DNA from 3 places in the Glutamicibacter sp. NPDC087673 genome. Region 3 is predicted to be linked to each of the others. Evidence: riboswitches for the same ligand, from Rfam matches in the RefSeq annotation. Region 3 holds a riboswitch; each other region holds the start of a gene.
The links. Region 3 has a riboswitch for S-adenosylmethionine ahead of ACIOTL_RS13755 (acyl-CoA dehydrogenase). Riboswitches for the same ligand answer to the same signal wherever they lie in the genome.
Positions count from the first base shown of each region.

Region 1: it holds a riboswitch for S-adenosylmethionine, as region 3 does, so the genes downstream of both, ACIOTL_RS00510 (OsmC family protein) here and ACIOTL_RS13755 (acyl-CoA dehydrogenase) in region 3, are expected to answer to the same signal.
Region 2: it holds a riboswitch for S-adenosylmethionine, as region 3 does, so the genes downstream of both, ACIOTL_RS10250 (O-acetylhomoserine aminocarboxypropyltransferase/cysteine synthase family protein) here and ACIOTL_RS13755 (acyl-CoA dehydrogenase) in region 3, are expected to answer to the same signal.

Region 1 covers NZ_JBIUWB010000001.1:100,800-108,511, reverse strand. The annotation lists gene ACIOTL_RS00525 (FadR/GntR family transcriptional regulator) at 1-484, shown strand, start outside; gene ACIOTL_RS00520 (SDR family oxidoreductase) at 657-1,427, shown strand; gene ACIOTL_RS00515 (L-idonate 5-dehydrogenase) at 1,417-2,472, shown strand; gene ACIOTL_RS00510 (OsmC family protein) at 2,549-3,100, opposite strand; SAM riboswitch class IV at 3,132-3,253, opposite strand; gene ACIOTL_RS00505 (DEAD/DEAH box helicase) at 3,394-6,609, shown strand; gene ACIOTL_RS00500 (MarR family winged helix-turn-helix transcriptional regulator) at 6,672-7,529, opposite strand; gene ACIOTL_RS00495 (dioxygenase) at 7,528-7,712, shown strand, end outside.
Region 2 covers NZ_JBIUWB010000004.1:262-7,973, forward strand. The annotation lists partial or broken gene ACIOTL_RS10230 (hypothetical protein) at 1-99, shown strand, start outside; gene ACIOTL_RS10235 (methionine synthase) at 867-1,907, opposite strand; gene ACIOTL_RS10240 (DUF1852 domain-containing protein) at 1,939-2,931, opposite strand; gene ACIOTL_RS10245 (LysR family transcriptional regulator) at 3,055-3,996, shown strand; SAM riboswitch class I at 4,226-4,316, shown strand; gene ACIOTL_RS10250 (O-acetylhomoserine aminocarboxypropyltransferase/cysteine synthase family protein) at 4,401-5,714, shown strand; gene ACIOTL_RS10255 (cystathionine gamma-synthase) at 5,711-6,931, shown strand; gene ACIOTL_RS10260 (GyrI-like domain-containing protein) at 7,003-7,712, shown strand, end outside.
Region 3 covers NZ_JBIUWB010000005.1:280,323-288,034, forward strand. The annotation lists gene ACIOTL_RS13745 (IS110 family transposase) at 1-982, shown strand, start outside; gene ACIOTL_RS13750 (LLM class flavin-dependent oxidoreductase) at 1,274-2,677, opposite strand; gene ACIOTL_RS13755 (acyl-CoA dehydrogenase) at 2,735-4,066, opposite strand; SAM riboswitch class I at 4,082-4,173, opposite strand; SAM riboswitch class I at 4,441-4,542, shown strand; gene ACIOTL_RS13760 (ABC transporter ATP-binding protein) at 4,548-5,369, shown strand; gene ACIOTL_RS13765 (aliphatic sulfonate ABC transporter substrate-binding protein) at 5,457-6,479, shown strand; gene ACIOTL_RS13770 (ABC transporter permease) at 6,549-7,313, shown strand; gene acs (acetate--CoA ligase) at 7,370-7,712, shown strand, end outside.

The DNA of each region.
Region 1 (7,712 bases), on a different contig from region 3:
GATCATCTCCAACCCCTCGGCTGGCATTTCGCAGGCATTGCGCCTGCATCTGGCGGCCAAGGGGATCAACGTCCGCGAGATCGTCGAATCTCGCATCTTGCTGGAAACCTGGGCAGCGCAAATGACGCCGCGCGATCCAATCCATGCCCAGCAGGTCATTGACCGCACCGCGGTGCTGATCATGCGCATGGACGACGCGCAGCTCTCGCGCGAGGCCTTCCACCGTATTGATGCCGAGTTCCATGTGCTCCTGGCCTCCATGGCCGGCAACGCGGTAGTGGAATCGATGATGGAATCGCTGCGCAACTCGATCAGCGACTATGTTTCCGAATCGGTGCCCAGCGACGAGGCCTGGCAGCCGGTGGTGCGCATCCTGCGCCGCCAGCACAAGGCCATCCACCACGCGTTCGCGACGAACCAGCGCGAACGGGCGGCCCAGCTGCTCGAAGAGCACATCAACTGGTTCTACTCGCAGACCCGCTAGATCCGGCAGGATAGTTTTCAGGTAAATAAGTCGGACTTTAAGGCACCTCGCACCTCTTATATCTGATATGTTTTGGGGAAGCGACGGGGCTGATTTTTCGGATTTAACAGCTGGTTCATACCGCTGATGAGTTCCCGTCGATGTACCATCGACACTTCATGCGAGGGAATTCATGAGCCAACTTTTTGACCTGTCCGGACGCCTGGCCTTGGTCACCGGATCCTCCCGCGGCATTGGCCGCGAACTTGCCAGTGCCTTGGCGGATGCCGGTGCCACCATCATCCTGCATGGCCGCGACGAGCAACGCCTGGCCGAAACCGTTGCCGAATTCAGCAGACGCTATGGAGCTGAAAAAATCCATAGCGCCTGCTTCGATGTCACCGATGATGCCGCCGTGCGCGAGAACATCGCAGCCATTGAAAAGAACATCGGCCCCATCCGCATTTTGGTGAACAACGCGGGTATCCAGCACCGCGTGCCCATGCTGGATCTGGAGGTGGCTGACTGGCAGCGCGTGATCGACACGAACCTCACCAGCGCATTCCTGGTAGGCCGAGAGGTCGCACGCTCCATGGTGCAGCGTGGCGAAGGCAAGATCATCAACATCTGCTCGGTGCAAACCGACCTGGCCCGCCCCACCATCTCCGCCTACACCGCGGCCAAGGGAGGTCTGCGCAATCTCACCCGCGCCATGACCGCCGAATGGGCTGGTTCGGGACTGCAAATCAACGGCATCGCACCGGGCTACATCCACACCGAAATGACACAGAATCTGGTGGACGACGAAAAATTCAACTCCTGGATTCTGGGCCGCACCCCCGCAGCGCGTTGGGGCGCCGTCGAGGATCTGGCCGGACCAGCAGTCTGGTTGGCCTCGGACGGATCAAATTACGTGAACGGACAGACCATTTTCATCGACGGAGGCATGAGCGTTGTCGTCTAATTCCCTCGCCACCAGCACGTTGGCCGTCGTGGCCCATGCAGCCGATGATTTGCGTATTGAACAAATCGAGCTGGCAGCGCCGCGAGCAGATGAAGCACGCGTTGCCATCGCTTACGGCGGTATTTGCGGATCAGACTTGCATTACTGGAGCCACGGCGCCGCCGGGGAATCGTTCCTCAAGGCTCCAATGGTTCTCGGGCATGAAATCGTCGGGACCGTCATGCAGGCCGCCGCTGACGGCAGCGGGCCGGCAGCCGGAACCAAAGTCGCCGTGCACCCGGCAACACCAGGCGAGACCGGGGAACCTTACCCGGCCGACCGCCCGAATCTTTCCCCGGGGTGCACCTATCTGGGCTCGGCCGCCCGCTACCCGCACACCGAGGGCGCATTCGCCCGCGAAGTGAACCTGCCATCACGCATGCTGCGTGAGCTGCCTGCTGGCTTAGCACTGCGTGATGCGGCACTGGCAGAACCGGCTGCGGTTGCTTGGCATGCGGTGTCGCGCGCCGGTGAAGTCGCCGGCAAGAAGGCGCTGGTTATTGGTGCTGGGCCGATCGGAGCTCTCGCTGTAGCAGTGCTCAAGCGTGCCGGAGCCAAAGAAATCATCGCAGTGGACATGCACGAGAAGCCGTTGGAAATCGCCGGGAAACTCGGTGCCACTTCAACTTTGCGCGCCGATGACCAGGAAGCTCTTGCCCAGGTGGGCGCGGACGTGGTGATCGAGGCCAGCGGCAACTTCCGCGGGTTGGCCTCCGCCGTGCGCGGTGCCGTGCGCGGCGGTCGAGTGGTCATGGTCGGGTTGCTGCCCTCAGGAGAACAACCCGCACTCATTTCGCTGGCTATTACCCGCGAGCTGGAACTGGTTGGTTCCTTCCGCTTCAACGACGAAATCGACCATGTGCTTGCTGCCCTGGCCGACGGTTCACTGCAGGTTTCCGAGGCGGTAACCCACGAGTTCCCGGTCGCCGATGCGCTTGAAGCCTTCGAAACGGCCAAGGATTCGGCTCGCTCCGGCAAAGTCCTGCTGAACTTCCTGGGGCAATAGTTGGCTTCAGCTAGAAGTGCACCGCGGCGGCACCTGAAGTCGGGGGCCGCCGCGGTGCTTTTTAGTTCAGCGAACTCTAGTTGGTCTCTGCGATGCTTACCGCGGTTGTCACGGGCACCGGATTGGCGAAGAGGTCCAGCACCGGGCAGTGTGCATCCACTGCGCGGCGCAGTTCTTCATAGCGTTCAGCTGATTCCGGTCCGGCAATCCGGATGTCCAGATCCACCGACGAGAAGCCGGGGCGGATGGTCTGGTCGATGCCGAAGAGTCCGCGGACATCGAGGTGGCCATTGGCCTGGATCTTCACGTCGTCCACCTGGATGCCGAGGTTCTGCGCGTACAAGCGGTAGACCACAACCTGGCAGGAGATGAGCGCTCCGAGCGCGTATTCCACGGGGCTTGCGGCCAGGTCGCTGCCGCCCAGGGCAGCTGGCTCGTCGGCCTGGAAGGTGTGCTTGCCGGAGACAATGTTGCTGGCTACCGAATCGAAGCCTTCGCCCTCGACGGTGAAAGTCAATTGGGCACTTTGCGGGGCAGCCGAAATTCGTTCGCCCCAGCCCTTGCCTGCTTCCTGCAGGCGCTGTGCGCGGTCTTCGGATACGGTTGGGGCAGATGCTGCATTAGTCATGGGGAATTGATCCCCTTTCTGGCGCAAGGGGCGCCATCGCTTACGCATCTTGGCGTTCAAGATGCGTCGAATCTTCACCTGGGGCACCCCGCACAATGACGCAGGAGGGTTGCCGTCCACTCAGCCAGGGCTCAAAGAGTGGAACTCGTGATTCAGTGATTAATTTCTATCGGTTGCAGGGCCCGCGGGTAAAGGGCAGAAGTAACTTTTCGTCACCGGGCATCTTGCTTTCCGGCTCGCTAAGATGGAATCTAGCTCTCGGGCGCCCACTGCACGAACAATGAACGGCGAGTATGGAATTCCAGCTGACACTTTCTGCGGCCCAGACCTTGGTGACCGAATCCGAATACAACCTGGGCCAATTCCTGTGTGATTCCGGAAAAGTGCAGATCGCCAACCGGGTAATGCAACCGGGATCTACCCGCATCTCCGGTGTGGTGCTGCGTGAATCGGTGATGGCCCAATTGGAAATCACCGAGGGCAATATCAGCTTCACCAGCTTCTGCGGCAAGCATCCGGGGGTTCAGTCCTGTGAAGATGTCGCCGCCTTGCTCATTGAGGTCACCACCGAAGAAGACCAGGGCTTTTTCGTCTCCGACTCCGGGGTGGATCCCCACGCTTGGAAACGCAATAGCAAGCCGCAGTGGGAACGTACCCTTGACCGTCTGCTTCCAGTCATTTCCGATGAGCCGCTGGTTGCCGAAGAACCGCTGGGATTGATCCTGAAAGTGGTAAGCGAACCGCGTTATGGCGGCGAGGACGCGCTGACCTTGCAGGCACGCCCGGCCCGCCAGGGCACCAAGAGCCCCTGGATCCAAACCGGGATCAGCTGGCGCAATGTTGCTTTTGATACGCGGTTCTCCAAGAAGCAGCGTCGTGCGGTCGTTGAACTGGACCGGTTGCGTGAACACGTTGAACAAGATACTTATCGCCATTCGTGGGATCCCAAGGAGTGGATCTCCTTGATGGATTTTCCAGGCCAGGACCTGCTGGATGCGTTCGAAGCCCTGCGTGAAGCTGGAGTGCAGATCGTCAACGGCGGTTCTACGGCCAAGGCCCCGGTGGAGTTCAGCGAGCAACCAGCCATGGCACACGTGGATGTGCGTCGCGGTGAACATGGCCTGAGCATGGAAGGGAAGCTGCGCGGGCCGAGCGAAGAGCACGTCTACCTCTTGCCCATAGGCACGCCGCCGACCTTGTTGGCTTACGCGTCCAGCCCCTTGCCGAAGGCCAGGGAAATCGGTTTGGCCCGGTTCGCTGAACCGGTCACGAAGGAACTGGCCACATTTATTGAATCCGGTGCGCAATCCATCCCGCAGGAAGGCGTTGAGCTTTTCGAGCGCCAGCACCTGGACCGATTGCGCCTGATGGCACCGTTGAAGAGCGAGGATGACAGCTACAGCATCCCTGTTCCAGCACGCCCCAGCCTCAAGCTGTCCCTGGAGAGCATCCGAACTCCGCTGACCGTGAGCTATTCCTGGGAGTACGCCTCCGCGGGCCCCCGCCAGTATGCCGTGGAAAAGGAAATTGCTGCTTCGGTGCAGGACAAGCTCGGCGCGCAGGCTTCCTTGGGGCAACTGACCTCTTCAGGAATCTTCCCGCCGAAGGAATTCAGCACCTCCGAATCCATCGATTTCTTGGTCTACGCATTGCCGCTATTGGCAGAGCATCCCGATGTGGTCGTTGAAGAGCAGAACAGGCTGCCGAAGTACCGGATCAGCCACGCGCCGGCCGCTGTCAGTGTCGAAGCCGGCGAAAGCACGGGGGACTGGTTCGACTTGTCTGTGGAAGTGCTCCTGGACGAGACCAAGGTCCCGTTCCCACTGCTGCTGGAGGCCTTGACCAAGCAAGATGAGTATCTCGTCCTCGATGACCTTACGGTGATCCCGATTGATGGTGCAGATTTCACGCAGCTGCGCCAGCTGATATCAGAGGCCGGGGAGCTGGGCACGGTGCAGGGCGATACGATCCGCATCCATAAGTTGAGCATCGACTGGTGGCAAGAACTGGTGGATCTGGGCATTATCGAAGCCCAGCACAACCAGTGGCTGCAGACCATGAATGCGCTGCAAAGCGGTGAAGAAATGCAGCCGGTCCAGCTAGCGGAAACGTTCAACGCTGAACTGCGCCCGTATCAGGGCCACGGCCTATCCTGGCTCAACTTCTTGCGTACCCATGATCTCGGCGGCGTCCTTGCCGACGATATGGGTCTGGGCAAGACCGTCCAGTTGCTGGCTTGCCTTGAACAAGCGCGCGTCGAGGATCCTGCCCAGAAATTCCTGGTGCTGGCTCCTACCTCGGTGGTGGGCAACTGGATCAATGAGGCGCAGCGATTTGCGCCGCAGATGAGAGTCACCGGCATCACTTCAACAGCTAGAATGAGCGGCCAAAGCATGGCGTCGCAGATCGGTGACGCCCAATTGGTAGTTACCAGCTACACGATCTTCCGCCTGGCCTATGAGGATTTTGAAGCCGCCGGATTCAACGTCATGATCATGGACGAGGCCCAGCAACTGAAGAACCATGCCTCCAAAGGCTACAAGCAGGCCCGGCAGCTGCCAGTGCCGTGCAAATTCGTGGTCACTGGCACTCCCATGGAAAACAACCTGCTGGAACTGTGGGCGTTGGTCTCACTGGCTGCACCAGGCCTGCTGGGCGGTGCGAAGTCCTTTAAGGACAACTACCAGAAGCCCATTGCCGACGGAGACCAGGAGCGCCTGGAGCGCCTGAAGAGCCGACTGCGTCCGTTCGTGCTGCGCCGTACCAAGGAACAGGTCGTTCCAGAGTTGCCGGCGAAGACCGAGCAGGTGCTGGAAGTCGAACTGGAGCCGGGGCACCGCAAAGCTTATGACCGCCGCTTCCAGCGTGTGCGGCAAGAAGTTCTGGGGCTGGTTGACGACGTTGATTCGAATCGCTTCCAGATTCTCCAATCGCTGACCTTGCTGCGCCAGCTGGCCTTGGATCCGTCCTTGGTAGGCGAGGGCGATGCTCCGAGCGCGAAGCTGGAAATGCTGCGCGAACTCATGGGGGATGCGGTTTCTGAAGGGCATAAGATTCTGGTCTTCAGCCAATTCACCAGTTTCTTGGCCAAGGCACGCGACGTCGCTGAAGAGCTGGGCATTGAGCACGGATACCTTGATGGGTCCACCACTGGCCCAAAGCGCAAGGAACTGATTGACGGTTTCAGCGAGGGAGATTTCCCGGTCTTCTTCATCTCGCTGAAGTCCGGCGGCTTCGGCATTAATCTCACTTCCGCCGACTACTGCATCTTGCTGGACCCATGGTGGAACCCGCAGGCCGAAGCCCAGGCTATTGACCGGGCCCACCGCATTGGGCAAACTCGTCCGGTCTATGTGTATCGCTTGGTGGCAAAGGACACCATCGAATCCAAGGTGCTCGCGCTGCAGGCCAAGAAGACGCAGCTGTTCAATGATGTCCTGGGAGAGACTGCCCAAGCCGCGCAGAGTGCTGCGTTAAGCGCCGATGATTTCCTGGCGCTGATGGAGTGAGCCTAAAAAGCTGAAGCCTTGGAAACCAGAAGGTCTCCAAGGCTTCAGCTGATGATCGGGGACTAGAGAATCTGTTCAAAACTGTCGTTGAGGCGGTGCAGGAGATCTCCAAAATTCTTCAGTTCGGAGGCTTCCCATTCCTTGAGCTGGCGGCGCAGTTCCTCACGCAGCGTGTTACCGCTGGAGCGCCATTTTTCCTTGGCGTTTTCTGTTGCCGAGACCAGCTGGGCCCGGCCATCGGAAGGATCCTGGGTGCGGGTGACAAGTTCCAGAGACTCGAGGTGCTGCACGAGGCGGGAAATAGTCGCCTTGTCCAGACGCAGTTTTTCTGCGAGTGCTCCCTGTTGCTGGGCTTCATCGCGGATGACCACTGCAAGCAAGCGGTACCCCGGATCCTGCAGGTCCGGGTGGATGATCTTGGCGCGACGGATCAGCATCTGGCGGGCGCGCAATAAGATGGCGGTGAATTCTTCTTCGACCGTCTGCATCAGTTCTTCTTCTTGCATACAAACCATTCTAAAGATTAATGGTCGATAAGTCTGATATTGGAGACCGCAGCCGTTCGAAGCCGAAGTGTTGAACGTACTGCGAATCCCCAGCTGAGCGTAATTAATGGCTTGGAAAAGACTGGCCAGGCAACGCCTGATGCCTGCAAAGCCGTACAGTTCCACTTCTCCGGCGCAGCTTAGGAACGACTTGCCGATTGCATTCGTGATTAGAGAAGCAATAGATTTCCGCCGCCGCTCAGAAGCAGAGCAAGAAAGCCATGGCCTCCGTTGCCTCTGGCGTTGGACCCAACGTGGTGCGGCGAAGCTGTCCGCACTGTCCACGGGCCTCTTGGAGAGCATTTGGAGTTGGATATCGGGATTCATGAAAATAAAACTTGACGCTTCAACTAATGCTTGGTAGGTTTTAATCATGAATCAGCTATCCGATACCCCTCCCGTCTTGTTCCTTAGCCATGGCGCACCGCCACTGGCCGACGACCAGCGCTGGACCCAGGAGCTGGCTAGCTGGTCCGGCACTTTCGAGAAGCCGAAAGATATTCTGATGATCTCCGCGCACTGGGAAAATGCGCCGGTGACGCTGAGTGCTACCCAGCA
Region 2 (7,712 bases), on a different contig from region 3:
ACTCATGACCTAGACGAGTTACTTGCTGCCTTGAAGCGCACGCTTGATGATAATCAGATTCAACCAATTATTGAGGCCAGGGAATCGATCGGTCTCTAGATCGGGAACTCAGAAGGCGACAAACGCCCGAAAGCCGAATTAAGTGGGTGAACTTGAAGTGCACAATCTCTGGCTTGCACTCATGCAATCGTTTTGCTTCTGCTGTCTAAGCCGGTGTTACAAATGCGGCGGATGGTGGGAGGCTCTTGCTGTATGGGTAGGTAAGTTGCTACAGAATGGAAGCATCGTTATGGAAAAGGGCCGGTGTCGCGCCGCCAAGTTAAGAAGTGGTCCATAGCCCCGAGTCCTTTCAAGTCTCTCAGGAGCGTCAGTTAAGGTGAATTCGCACGTCTTGCTTGCCAAAGACGGTTCGGATAAAGCTGCGGAGGCGGCCCATGGCGGAAGAAGTATCAATACTCGTGAAATAGGTAATGATTCGACACATAGTTTGTGGTACGGAGTTTTGCGACGAACTGCCCTTGAGAATCTGTTGATTTTTCAACTGTCGAAGATTTCCGGCCAACCCGGTTGCGTGGTGTGTCAAAAACGACCGTTAATGAGATTTGACTATGTTATACGTATATTGATTTAGGCATTGTCCCATTCATTTGTAAAAAACTTCCGGAAGGTTTATGCGATACTTTCTAAAATCGCCCAGGCTCAAGCTCGGTCGTTGAATGCGGCACTGACTGCGATCGCGACCAAAGTCTGGGGAATCGGTCGACGCTGTTGACCGAGCCCGGCTTGGTCACATCGAGGTCCTCCATTTCAAGATATGAACGACGGCGTTGCCAGACAGTGCTGGCACTCCCGTGACTAGCGCAGTCTCAGAAGCTGGCACCCACAAGCTCCTCGCGCAGCACAGCGGCACCGGCGCTCAGCGTGCTCAGCTTGGCCAGAGCGACGTGGCGGGGGAATGGCGCCATGCCGCAGTTGGTGCTCGGGATCAGCTTGTCTGCATCCATGTATGCCAGCGCCTTGCGCAGAGTTTCAGCCACAGCTTCCGGGGTCTCGATCTGCGGGTTGGCTACATCAATCGCGCCGAGCATGACCCGCTTTCCGCGCACCAACTCGACGACCTCCAGCGGCACGTTCGAGTGGTGGGATTCCAGCGAAACGGTGTCGATGGAGGAAGCCTGCAAGAGCGGGAAGGACTTCTCGTAGTGGCGCCACTGGGTGCCCAGAGTTGCTTTCCAGTCATTGTTTGCCTTGATGCCGTAGCCGAAACAAATATGTGCCACGGTCTCAGCCTTCAATCCTTCGCAGGCGCGTTCCAGAGCGGCCACGCCCCAGTCGGCCACCTCGTCGAAGAAGACGTTGAAGGCAGGTTCGTCGAACTGGATGACATCCACCCCTGCGGCTTCCAATTCCTTGGCTTCCTGGTTCAGGATGGACGCGAACTTCCAGGCCAGCTTTTCGCGGCTGCCGTAGTAGCCGTCGTGCAGGGTGTCCACCATGGTCATCGGACCGGGCAGTGTCCACTTGATCTGTCGGTCGGTCAGTGTGCGCAGGAACTTTGCATCTTCTACGAAGACCGGGGCTTTGCGTTCCACCGCGCCGACAACGCTGGGCACGTTGGCCTCGTAGCGGTCGCGGATCAACACGGTCTGCTTGTTCTCGAAGTCAACCCCTGACAGGTGCTCAATGAAGGTGGTCACGAAGTGCTGGCGAGTTTGCTCCCCGTCGGAAATGATGTCGATGCCGCGGCGGGTCTGCTCCAGCACCGCGGCACGCATCGCGTCCTGCTTGCCCTCGGCCAGCGCCGTTCCTTCCAGCTTCCACGGAGACCACAGGGTCTCGGTTTCAGAAAGCCATGAAGGCTTGGGCAGGGAGCCAACGATAGAGGTTGGAAGCAGGGAATTGGTCATAATTGGTCCTTCGGATTCCTAAGATAATTGATTAGGCGGTGGGGACTGCACAGTTGGCAGCCCAGGATTCGAGCAGTTCGCGATTCGGAATAATGAAATGCTCTTCGGTGAATTTCCCTTGGATCTTGCCTAGCTGGGTTCGTTCTTCGCGGTCATAAAAAACGCGGGTGGGGGAGAAATCTTCGGCTCCAAGGCTCGGGTGATACACAGCAGGCGCTGCCGAGTTGGCGTTGTAGATTTCCGGACGGTAGATCTTCTGGAAGGTCTCCATGGTGCTGATCAGGCTGATCAACTGCAGATTGGTGTAATCGTTGAGCAGGTCACCGCGGAAGTAGAACGCCAGCGGAGCCACGGCACCCGGCGGCATGAAGTAGCGCACGCTCAAACCCATTTTTCCGAAGTACGCGTCGGTTAATGAATTTTCATCCTGCTGGTACTCCAAACCGAGCACCGGATGGCTGTTGCCCGTGCGGAAATAGGTCTTGGAGGTAGAGACGCTGATGCAGATCACCGGTAGCTGCTCAAAACGCTGACCATAGGCTTGCGACTTAAGGAAGTGCTGGAAAAGTTGCCCGTGGAGATCGCCAAAATCTTCGGGAAGAACTGGGGTGCCGGCGCCACGACTCTGCGCAGGAAGCACCACACTGAAATCATAGTCGCGGACGTACGACGAAAAATTATTGCCGACTATTCCCTGGGTTCGAGTGCCTAGGAGGTTATCCACGATCGTGGTTTCAAGGACTTCTAAAAGGGGAAATTTCTGGTCGTTATTATCGGCAGTGAAATGCACGTTGGCAGAAATGATTTCCAATTCCAGCGCATAGCGGTCACCCTGGGGATTGTCCCAGTGAGCCAAGGAATTGAAGCGGCGGTTGATCATTGTTAAAGCATTGTTCAGGTTCTCTGCGCGGCGTTCTCCGCGTGCCAAATTGGCGAAGTTCGTGGTGGTGCGCGAATTTGCTGAAGGGGTGTAATTCTCGTCGAATCTGGTGGTGCTAATGCTGAAGGTCAACGCGTCTGCCATGATGGCCAATCTGTTTCTTTGGGGGCCGTAGTGGGCCGAGGGGAAGTCGATGCGTCAATCATGCAGGGTGATTCTTGATATCGGGTAACTCGATATAACTATGGATTCATATAGACTCTGGCTATGGTTCAGGGAACAAATGGCTTGACGCTGCAGCAACTTCGCTATTTCGTGGCGGTCGCCTCGGAGGGGTCGATCTCGGCTGCCGCCGACCTCATTTACGTCGCGCAGCCCAGCATGTCCTCAGCGATGAAAGAGCTTGAATCACGGGTGGGGCGCACCTTGCTGATGCGTTCGGCCAGGGGAGTAACGCTCACCGCCGAAGGCGCAGAATTCCTCGGCTACGCCCGGCAGGTGCTCGAGCAGGTGGAGCTTCTTGAGCATCGATATCTCGGCCGCCCCTCGGCCCGGCGGCTGCTGGGCGTCTCCACCCAGCACTACTCCTTTTCGGTGGATGCCTTCGTGCGGATGGTGCAGGCCAGCGGGGCCGACGAGTACCAGTTTTCGCTGCGCGAGACCCGCACCGAACAGATCATCGAGGACGTGCGCACGCTGCGCAGCGACATCGGGATCCTGTACCGCAGTGACTTCAACCGGAAGGTCATCGACAAGCTGCTGCGCGAATCCCGGCTGGTCTTCCACCCGCTGTTCCTGGCCGATCCGCATATCTTCATCTCGCGCAGCAACCCGCTGGCCACTCGTGAACAGGTCACGCTCGAAGACCTCGAAGACCTGCCCCGGCTGACCTTCGACCAGGGCGCGAATAATTCCTTCTACTTCGCCGAGGAGGTGCTCTCCACGCGCTCCAGCCAACGCGAAATCCAGGTCTCGGACCGCGCCACCATCTTCAACCTCATGATCGGCTTGGGCGGGTACACGATCTCCACCGGCATCATCAGCGACGAGCTGGATCCCTCCATCGTCGCCATCCCGCTGGCCATCGAGGAGCGCATCGAAATCGGCTGGATCGACCACGCCGCCATCCCGCTCACCGACCAGGCCCAGCGCTACCTGCAAGAAGTGCGCACCGTGGTCGCCAGCTTCGGGGTAGAAGTGCTCGGCTGAACCGCCAGCAGCGTAACCGCCGGTCATGGAGCACCGGCGCATCGTCACAAACTTCCAGAAAAACCTCTACATCACGCCGATTCCGCTCAAAAGCTCGCTTCACAAAAGGGTTCAGGCCCCCGCGTCATCATGACAAGGCGACGACATATGAAGCGCAGCGGCCTTGTATGAAGCCGGGCGCCGGATACCGCTTGCACCGTTTGCGGCGGATAGCCAACCATGGAAGAACAACCCATCAAGAGCGGCCGAGAGATCTGGCTCGGAGACGCCGCAGCAACCATCGGGAATCCGAAAGGTGCTACCGCCAGGAACGATGGAGCAGTTCCGAACGCGTTATTGCGTAGCATCGTGCCGCCGCACGATGCCAATCGGTGCACTCCCTCGCAGAGAATCGAGGAGGAGCCATGAGCCAGGAAACCGACGCGGTCCACGCAGGGTACCGCCCGAGCGGAGAGTTCCGCCCGATGCTGCCGCCACTGCACAATTCCGCGGCCTACCAATTCGCATCGCATGCCGAAGCGGTCGAGAAATTCGCCTTGCGCCAGGCCGGATTCACCTACTCGCGCACCGGCAACCCGACCGTGTCCATCCTGGAACAGCGCGTGGCCGCCCTGGAAGGCGGAGCCCACGCGGTAGCCACCGCCACCGGGCAGGCCGCCGTGGCCCTGTCCCTGCTCGCCCTGACCCAGGGACCCAAGCACATCGTGGCCTCCTCCTCGCTCTACGGCGGTACCGTGGACCTGTTCACCGACACCTTCGCGGACTTCGGCATCCGCATCAGCTTTGTCGACCAGGCCGATCCGTCCGCCTGGGCCGCTGCCATTGAGTCGGACACCCGGGCGTTCTTCCTGGAGTCCGTCTCCAACCCGCTGTGCACCGTGGCCGATCTGCCCGCCATCGCGGCCATCGCCCACGATTACAACATCCCGGTGGTCGTGGATAACACCCTGGCCACCCCGCTGAATGTGCGTCCGCTGGATTTGGGTGCCGACATCGTGGTGCACTCGGCCACCAAGGGCCTGGCCGGACACGGCTCGGTGCTCGGTGGCGTCGTGGTGGACTCGGGGAAATTCGACTTCTCCGATGCCGCCCGCTGGCCGCAGATCGCCGCCCCGCGGGTGCGGCTGAACAACACCTCGCTGCTTGAGCGCCACGGGCCGGCCGCCTACGCGATGCTGGTGCGTTCCAAGTTCCTGCACGACTTGGGCCCGACCCTGGCCCCGGCCAGCGCCCAGGGCATCCTGGCCGGCATCGAGACCCTGCCGGTGCGCGCCGCCCACGTGCAGCGCAGCGTCACCACGCTGATCGGCACTCTGGCTTCCCACCCTGGCATCGCGGCCATCCACCACCCGTCCCTGCCCGGCCACCCCAGCCACCAGCTGGCCCAGACGCTCACGCCCAAGGGCACCGGCTGCGTGCTGGCCATCGAGCTGGCCCACCCATCGCTGGTTTCCCCGGTAATCGACGGGCTCAAGCTGATTTCCCTGGCCGCGAATGTGGGGGACACCCGCACCATGGTCTCCCACCCAGCCACCATGACGCACTGCCGGCTCTCGGAGCAGCAGCTGGCCGCCGCGGGCCTGAACACCTCCACCCTGCGCCTGTCGGTGGGATTGGAAGACCCCGCCGACCTGCTAGCAGATATCACCCAATCGCTGGATCTTGCATTGGCCGCAACCCAGGCCACCGCCGACACCAAGGAAGCGAGTTTCGCATGAGCGGCTTCAACACCCTCGCCGTGCACGCCGGCCAGCACAAGGATCCGCACACCGGTGCGGTGATCCCGCCGATCTACCAGACCAGCACCTTCATCCAGGACGGCATCAACGTGCTGCGTGCCGGGCACGAGTACTCGCGCGGCTCCAACCCGACCCGCAACGGGTTCGAATCCCAGCTCACCGCGCTGGAAGGCGGCACCGCCGGCTTCTCCTTCGCTTCGGGCATCGCCGCCGAAGACGCACTGCTGCGCGCGGTGCTGGCGCCAGGCGACCACATCATCCTGGGCGCCGACGGCTACGGCGGCACCAACCGGCTGATCTCCAAGCTGCACCGCAAATGGGGGATCACCTCGTCAGCGGTAGACATCACCAACCTGGACGCGGTGCGCGCGGCGGTGCGCCCGAACACCGCGCTGCTCTGGGTGGAAACCCCGTCCAACCCGCTGCTGGGCATCGCCGATCTGGCCGGCTGGGCTGCCATCGCCCGCGAGCACGGCGCCCTGCTGGTGGTGGACAACACCTTCGCCACCCCGTACCTGCAGCGGCCGCTGGATTTCGGCGCCCACGCGGTGGTCCATTCCACCACCAAGTACATCGGCGGGCACTCCGACGTGCTCGGCGGGGCCGTCATCGTGGCCGACCACCTGCACCGCGGGCAGAGCCTGGCCGAAGCGGTGGGCTACCAGCAGTTCGCCGGGGGCGCGGTCTCCGGTCCGCAGGATTCCTACCTGGCCGCCCGCGGGCTGAAAACCCTGGGCCTGCGCATGGAACGCCACGGGGCTACCGCCTCCACCCTGGCCCGCTGGCTCGATGACCAGCCCGAAGTCACCCGCGTCTACTACCCGGGGCTGGAACGCCATCCGGGCCACGAGCTGGCCAAGTCCCAGTCCGCGGCCGGCCGCGGCTTTGGCGGGATCCTCTCATTGCAACTCTCCGATGAAGCCGCCGCCCGCGCCTTCGCCCAATCCATGGAGTACTTCCAGCTCTCGGTGTCCCTGGGCGGGGTGGAGTCCCTGGTCTGCTATCCGCGCGAAATGACCCATGCTTCGCTGATCGGCACCCCGCTGGAAATCCCGGCCAACCTGGTCCGCCTCTCGGTGGGCATCGAAGAAGCCGACGACCTGATTGCCGATCTGGAACGCGGCCTGTCCGCGGCCCGCGCGGCGTCCAAACCGGTCGTCGCCCGGGTATGTGAAAAGACTCTGGAAAACGCCTGATCGCTTCGAACCGCGATTATCGGGCGGCGTGCCCCTACCCTGAAGAATAGTAGTTGGGGAAGGGTGGAATCATGATCGGAATTCTCAATCGGCTCATCGAGCAAATCGAGGCTCAGCTACGCGCCGAGATCAACCTCGCTGACTTGGTGCACGCCGAAGGTACGACGGAATACCATGTGCGACGGATGTTCTCCTCGCTGTCCGGCATGCCGGTCTCCGAGTACATCCGCCGGCGCCGCATGACCCAGGCCGCCGCGGATCTGCTTGCCGGTCAGGACCTGCTGAGCATCGCGATCCGTTACGGCTATGGTTCGGCCGAAGCATTCGGCCGGGCCTTCCGAGCGGTGCATGGCGCGTCCGTGGCCGATGTCCGCGAGAATGGTGGCCCCCTTCGAAGCCAACCAATCATCAGGTTCAGCCTGACCGTCGAAGGGAATCGTCCCATGGATGCACGAATAGTTGATCGAGAAGAATTCCAGCTCATTGGATACGCCACGCAGGTACCGCTGATTCACAACGGTGCCAACCCGCACATCCAAGCCCACATCGCCTCCATCCCGATAGCCGAGCACGCTCGGCTCAAGGAGCTGTCTTCCGCGCAACCTGCCGGTTTGCTGCAGGTCAGCGCACAGGTGGACCCCGATTACCGCGAAGGCAGCGAGCTGACCTACCTGCACGGTGTCGCCGTACCCGGTGGCATCCAGGTGCCGAAGGGCCTGGACGCGATTCAGGTTCCTGCTGGCCAGTGGGCGGTCTTCAGCGTTTCGGGCCCCTACCCGTC
Region 3 (7,712 bases):
GACATGGATCAACGGGATCGCTGCCGACCACGGACCCGTCGCGGTCGCCTACGAAGCCGGTCCTACCGGATTCAGCCTCGCCCGCACCCTCGCGGGCATGAACTACCCGGTGACCGTCGCGGCCCCGTCGAAGCTCCTGCGCCTTTCCGGGGACAAGGTCAAAACCGATGCCCGCGATGCCCTGCTGCTGGCACGACTGATCAAAGTCGATGAACTCGTGGCAGTGCGCGTGCCGACGCTCGTCGAGGAATCCGCCAGAGACCTCGTCCGAGCACGCGAGGACGCCAGGGTTGAGCTGATGATGTGCAGGCATCGGCTCTCGAAGCTCCTGCTGCGCCATAGCTTCATCTATGACGGCAGTACGTGCTGGGGCTCCAGGCATGAGGCATGGCTGCGGCGTATCAGGAAAAACGAGCTCGCAAGCCTTGGCACCGGAACGTTGGCGGCCTTCGACGCTGCCTTCGATGCGGCCACTTTCGGTCTTGCCCGGCGTGACCGGCTCGATGAGCAAATCAACAAGATGGCTGCCGAATCCCAGTTCACTGCCGTGACCAACAGGCTGTGCTGCCTGCGTGGCATCAACACCCTGACCGGGTTCGCTCTCGCAGTCGAGCTCGGTGACTGGGATCGATTCACCGGCCGCACCATTGCGTCCTATCTTGGCCTGGTGCCCAGCGAATATTCCTCGGGGACCAGCAGGTCCTTGGGCGGGATCACGAAGACCGGGAACACCCATGCCCGCCGGCTGCTCGTCGAGGCTGCATGGCATCACAAACCGCGGTACCAGCCGGGGAAAACCATGACCGACCGGTGGGCCAAGGCATCGGCCCAGGCAGCGGCACGGGGCGATGCCGGGAATCGGCGCCTGAACCAGCGGTGGAATACCCTGGCCAGCCACAAGAAGAAGCACACCGTCGCGTGCACCGCGATTGCCCGTGAACTTGCCGGTTGGTGCTGGTCATTGGCCGTGATGGACGAATAATTCTGCAAGACTCGCCTCTCATATCATGCTAAGTGGAGCATGCAGCGTGAAGAGCGCATCAGCGGAAGGCCTATGAGCAGCATCCCAAGAGGTGCCACGCTCGATCCTAGACAAGCTGGTTGCTCTCGCCGAAACAGGGTCATGCGGTAACCAACCCGCGTATGTCAGACTGACCACGCGTCACCAAGACACGCCGCACCACCGGGTCGATCAGGGAGGTGAAAAGCACCCGCTCGGCAATCCAGCCAAGCGGGTGCTAACCCATGCCTACTTGACAATTACGGGCACATATCAGGCCTGCGCGGCCATCCGGTTGGCGATCTTGTACTGGGCTGCGCGGTGGGTGTCCTTCACGCGGTCCCCCTCGCCGAACAGCTTGTGGCGCAGCGAGCCCTCGGCGTATTCGGTCTTGTAGACCCCGCGCGCCTGCAGCTCGGGAACCACGTATTCGACAACGTCCTCGAAGGTGCCTGGAGTGACAGCATAGGCGAGGTTGAAGCCATCAACATCGGTGTAGTCCACCCAGTCGATGAGCTTCTCGGCTACCTCGGCACCCGAACCGACGGAGACCGGGCCGAATCCGCCCACGCCGATCCATTCGGCCAGCTGGCGGATGGTCCATGGCTTTCCGGTATCGCCGCTGGCCTTCTTGAAGGTCTCCACCGAGGACTGGATGGCGTTGGACTTCACGTCGTCGCCGATGACATCGTCTGGTCCGTAGACGGACATGTCGATGCCGGTCCACCCCGAAAGCAGTGCAAGCGACCCCTCGATATCCACGTAGGAGCTGTAATCCTCGAACTTCGCCTGGGCAAGTTCCGAGGTTTCCGCGGTAATGATGGTCTGCATGGCGAAGACCTTGATGTCGTAACGGCCACGCCCAGCGGCCTCGGCAGCGTCGCGGATCTTGCTGACCGCTTCCTTGAGCAGGTCGCGGGTAGGGCAATTCACGAAGATCGCTTCGGCGTTCGACGCGGCGAATTCGGTGCCGCGCTTGGAGGCGCCGGCCTGGTAGATCACCGGGGTGCGCTGGGTGGACGGCTCGGTGATGGCGATGCCCGGGACCTTGAAGTACTTGCCCTCGTGCTCGATCGGGTGCACCTTGGCCGGGTCGGTGTAGACACCGGTTTCCTTGTTGTTCTGCACCGCGTCGTCTTCCCACGAGCCCTCGAGCAGCTTGTAGACCACCTCGAGGTACTCATCGGCGTGGTTGTAGCGCTCGTCGTGCTCCATCTGGTCTTCCTGGCCCATATTGCGGGCGGCCGAGGGAAGGTAGCCGGTGACGACATTCCAACCCACGCGGCCGTTGGTCAGGTGGTCCAGGGTGGCCAAGCGGCGGGCGAAAGCGTACGGGTGCTCATAGGCGGTGCCCGCGGTGACGCCGAAGCCGAGGTTCTCGGTCACGGCGGCCATGGCGGAAACCAGCATCATCGGGTCGTTGACCGGCGCCTGCGCGCCGGAGCCCAGCGGGGTCACGTTGGTGCCCTTGTACACGTCGTAGGTGCCCAGCACGTCGGCAAGGAACAGCCCGTCGAACTTCCCCTTTTCCAGCACCTTGGCCAGGTGGGTCCAGTAGCCCAGGGTGTTGTAGGTCGAGGCCTTGTCCTGCGGATGGCGCCACAGGCCCGGCGACTGGTGCACCACGCAGTTCATGTCGAATGCGTTGAATAGGATCTCGCGCTTGTTCTCGCTCATGGCTTTGCCCCCATAGGTTGGTAATCGTGGAAAGTTGCTGGTGTGCGTCGCAGGCCCTCAGGCCCGCTGGGTCGAATCTTCGCCGGTGACGGACAGCCGCTGCGGCTGGACCCCGTTGATCTCGTAGTCCCCGACGATGCGCGCCTTGTAGATCGCTGGGTTATGGGTGGCGATGGTGCGCGCATTGCGCCAGTGCCGGTCCAGGTTGCAGCCGCTTCTGGTGGAAGAGGCTCCCAGTGCGTCGAAGAGCTTGCTGGTCACGCCGATGGCCAGTGGCTGCACCACGGTTTGCGCGCGGTTGGCGGCCAGCTCGCATACGGCGTAGCGTTCCTCGTCGTTCAGTCCCGGATCGCCCAGGGCGGCTTCAACTTCAAGGACTGCGCCGATCACCACGGAGTCGGCAGCGAAGGACTCCGCGGAAACTTCGCCCACCAGCTGGAGGACCTGGGGTTCCTGGTATACCGGCACCCCGGTTCCAGTGGTGAAGATGCGGGTGCGCGCCTGCACCGCGTGACGCAGGTCGTTCAATGCGGCGCGGGCGATGCCCGCCTGCACGGCCATGAGGACCAGCTGGAAGATCGCCGCTTCGGAGTCATTGGTCTGCTGCGGCATGAAGCAATCCACCGGGACCTGGTGGAATTCGGTGGTGCCGGTTCCGGTGAGGCCCTGGCCGAACCCATCCCAGTCGTCGAGGATCTTGACGCCGCTGCGCTGGGTGGAGACCACGGCGATCTGGCGGCCGGCGAGCTCCGGGTGGGCCACGGCAACGGTGGTCCAGTCGGCAAAAATGGTGCCGGTGCAGTAGTACTTTTCACCGTCGATCACCCAGCGCCCGTCCACGGTGCTGGCCTTGGTGTTCAAGGTGCCCAGGGCGTTGCCACCGCGTTCGGTGTAGGCGTTGCCGATAATCTGCCCGGCAGCGATGCGAGCGACCCACTTCTTGCGCAGCTCTTCGTCCTCCATCGCCAAGACGTTCTCGACGAATGCGATATGCGCACGCCACAGCTGGCCAACGTGGGAGTCCGCCTCGGACAGCTCGATGAGCAGGCGGAAGACATCCACCAGCCGTGCGCCGTAGCCCCCGTCGGCAACGGAAAGGCGCAGCGCACCGAAGCGCTCGCGGTTCAGCAGGCCTACCTGCTCGAAAGGAAGCACGCGGTTCAAGTCGCGGTCCTTGGCGGTTGCGGCGATCTGCGCAAAAACGGGACGGAAGATTTCGGCCAGCCGGTCGTATTGCTCATCCGCACTTGGTCCGGGGGTGATTTTCAGCAATTGCCTAGTCGGCAACTGTTCTTCAAACTTGTCCAGGTCCATTGCGGTGGCCTGCGAAGGGTCACTGAGCTGGTTGAAGTCCAGTCCGAGGGCATTGTGCGATTCACCAATAGGCATCAGGGTTCTCAATTCTTTCCATCGGTCCTGGCGGTAGCACCGTCCCGCTATTGGGGTGGTTGCTGCGGCGTCGTGGAGCCAGATCTCTCAGCCGCTCTGGATGGGTCGTAATTCATTTGTAACGGTAATAAACCGGTGATTCCAACCCGCGAAGTCACATTTCGTCCCAGTGCCGGAAGTGCCCATCTTCAAATTTCACAGCCTAATCCGTGTCCTGCCGAAGATGAGTTGCAAAGTTTTGCTTAATGTCGAGCAAACCGGCCTGCAATAAAATAAATAACGAAATTTCTGGGCAATGTGACGTAGTTGTCGAAGATTTTTTCATATTACGCGAGATTTGCGTTCAAATCGTTCGACTCGTTGTAATGGACACGTAACCATCCCGAGCGGCCGAGAGATCTGGCTCGTTGACGCCGCAGCAACCACCTTTGGAGTTTTGCTCTGCAGGCCGGTGCTACCGCCAGGACCGATGGAGATGAACATGACTCTTTCCTTTGCAGCGCCCGAGGCAGCTCCCGTTGTCTCAGCTTCAAGCGCCCTGGGTGTGCAGTTCAGCAACGTGTCGCGGACCTTCACCACCAAGATGGAAAGCCTCACGGTCCTGGCCGATATCAACCTGCAAATTCCAGCAGGTCAAGTCGTGGCCATTCTTGGAGCCAGCGGTTGCGGAAAATCCACGCTGCTGCGTTCAGTATCGGGCTTGGACCAACCCACCACCGGCACCATCCGCACCGGCACCCGCGAGGTCACCGGCATCAACGAGTTATGCGCCGTTGCCTTCCAGGAGCCCCGGCTGCTGCCATGGCGCTCGGTTCGCCAGAACATTGCACTGGGCCTGGCACCGGAAACCGATAAGCGCGCCGGCAACTCGCTGATCGATGAGTTGATCGAGCTGACCGGTCTGAGCCATGCAGCCAGCTTGCGCCCACGAGAGATCTCCGGAGGCATGGCGCAGCGGGTTTCGCTGGCTCGCGCGCTGGCTCGGCGCCCGGGTGTATTGCTTCTTGATGAACCCTTCGGCGCCCTCGATGCGCTGACACGCTTGAAGATGCAGGATCTGCTGCTCTCGATTCACGCATCGTTCCCCACCACCGTTCTCATGGTGACCCATGATGTGGACGAGGCGTTGACTTTGGCTGACCGCGTGATTGTTCTGGGGCGAGGCGCTGAGCATAGTGCAGCGGGCGTCATCGAAGATCTGTCCATCTCAGCTGGGCATCCACGCCGGCATACCGATGAAAAGTTCGTTGCAGATCGTCTGCACCTATTGCGCCTGCTCGGCGTCGACCCAACCAACCATTAGTCCCGGGCACGCCGTGGGGTCCGAACCATTCGGCGGCCTCTTTGCCTTTCACCTACACCGCTTGCACGCACAATTCTAGGATTCTCCATGCTTTTGAACCGTCTCACCCGCCGCACTGCATTGTCCGCCGCCGCCTTGCTCGTTGGCGCAATTGCCCTGACCGGCTGTGCTGGCGAAAACGCTACAGCCTCCTCGGATGGCCAGACCCTGTCCATCGACTTTGCCACATACAACCCGCTGAGCCTGGTGCTCAAGGAAAAGGGATGGTTGGAAGCAGCCGCCAAGGAGCAGGGCGTAAATGTCGAATGGATCCAGTCCGCTGGTTCCAACAAGGCCAATGAAGCTCTTCGCGCCGACGCAATCGATGTTGGTTCCACAGCCGGTTCCGCTGCGCTCCTGAACCGTTCGAACGGTGCACCCATCAAGACCATCGCACTGTATTCGCAGCCGGAATGGGCGGCCCTGGTAGTGGATAAGGACTCGAAAATCGAGTCCGTTGAAGATCTCGCTGGCAAGACCGTGGCCGCTACAAAGGGCACCGACCCATACTTCTTCCTGCTGCAGGCGCTGGAATCCGCGGGCTTGAGTGAAGCTGACATCAAGCTGCAGAACCTCCAGCATGCCGATGGACGTACCGCCCTGGCCAACGGCTCGGTTGATGCCTGGAGCGGTTTGGATCCGATCATGGCCGCTGCCGAAAAAGACGGCGCGCAACTGGTTTACCGGAACTTGGATTTCAACACCTACGGTGCGCTGAACGCTCGCGAAGACTTCATTGAGCAGAGCCCCGAACTCGCCCAGCTCGTTGTCGATGCCTACGAAAAGGCTCGTGGCTGGGCAGCTGACCATCCCGAGGAAACCGCAGAAATCCTGGCCGACGTAGCAGGGCTCGAACCAGGAGTTGCTGCCACCGTCATTGAGGAACGCTCCAATCTGGACGTTCCGGCAGTTCCCGACGCCAAATTCACTGGAGTCCTGAGCAAGATTGCTCCCACGCTGGTCGCTAGCGGCGATGTCTCGGAGCAGGAATCCGTTGATGAAGCTCTGGAAACCCTCATCGATGACCAGTTTGCCGTCAAGGCAGACGCAACAAAGATCTCCGGAGAGTAACCAGCCATGAGTCCCACTAACGTGGCTGGAACCCGCGGAAGCCAAACACCTGCCAAGCAGAAGGCCAGCATGGCCGCAACGATCCTGCGTGCCCCGAAATGGCTGCTTGCGCTGGTCTTGCCGCTGACCACCCTGGCTGTGTGGCAATTTGTCACCGTTACCGGAATCGTTGCTCCGTGGACACTGCCAACTCCGGGTTCAGTGGTTTCTGCTGCCATTGAGCTCTTCCAGGATGGCGAACTCGGAAAGCACATCGGCATCTCCACTCAGCGTGTTCTTCTCGGTTTCGCCTTCGGATCATTGCTGGGCTTGGCGCTGGGTGCGCTTGTCGGGCTGTCCAAATTGGCAGATGCATTTCTGGGACTGAGCATCAGCGCCCTGCGTGCAGTCCCTTCCTTGGCTTGGGTTCCGCTGCTGGTGCTCTGGATGAAAATGGGTGAAGATTCCAAGGTCACACTCGTGATCATTGGTGCCTTCTTCCCGGTCTTTACCACCGTCGCCTTGGCGTTGCGCCATGTCGATGCCCACCTGGTCGAAGCAGCCCGCGCCTTCGGGTTGAAGGGACTGAAGCTGCTGCGCACCGTCCAGCTGCCCGCAGTGGTCCCTTCGATCTTCTCCGGACTGCGTTTGGCACTAGCCCAAGCTTGGCTCTTCCTGGTCGCAGCCGAACTCCTCGGCGCGTCAATGGGCCTTGGCTTCTTGCTCACCGACTCGCAGAACAACGGCCGATTGGACCGCCTAATCATGACCATCGTGCTGCTGGCCGTCTTTGGAAAGATCACCGATGCCCTGCTGTCGATAGCAGAACGTTGGGCTATCAAGCGCTGGACCTGAAACTGGACCAGCTAGTACCCGCTGACAAAACTACCCCTCACCAAAGAAAGTTTGCGATGACCACCGAATTGGCAACAACCTCAACTCAAGTTTCAGAGGCAGCACGCCAGGAATTCTGGGACGAAGCGGCGAACCTCTTGGATTGGGACACCCCGTGGCACACCACCAGCCGCATCATTCCGGCCGATCCGGATGCCAAGCGCGGACCGGAAATTTCTTGGTACCTCGGCGGCAAGCTGAACGCCGCAGTGAACTGCGCCGACCGCCATGTAGCTGCGGGACGCGGCCAGAAGGTCGCACTGTATTTCGAAGGCGAGCCCGGTGACCGGGTAGCCGTCACCTACAAGAATTTGCAGGAGCGGGTCTCCCAGGCAGCCAACGCCTTGGAATCCCTGGGTG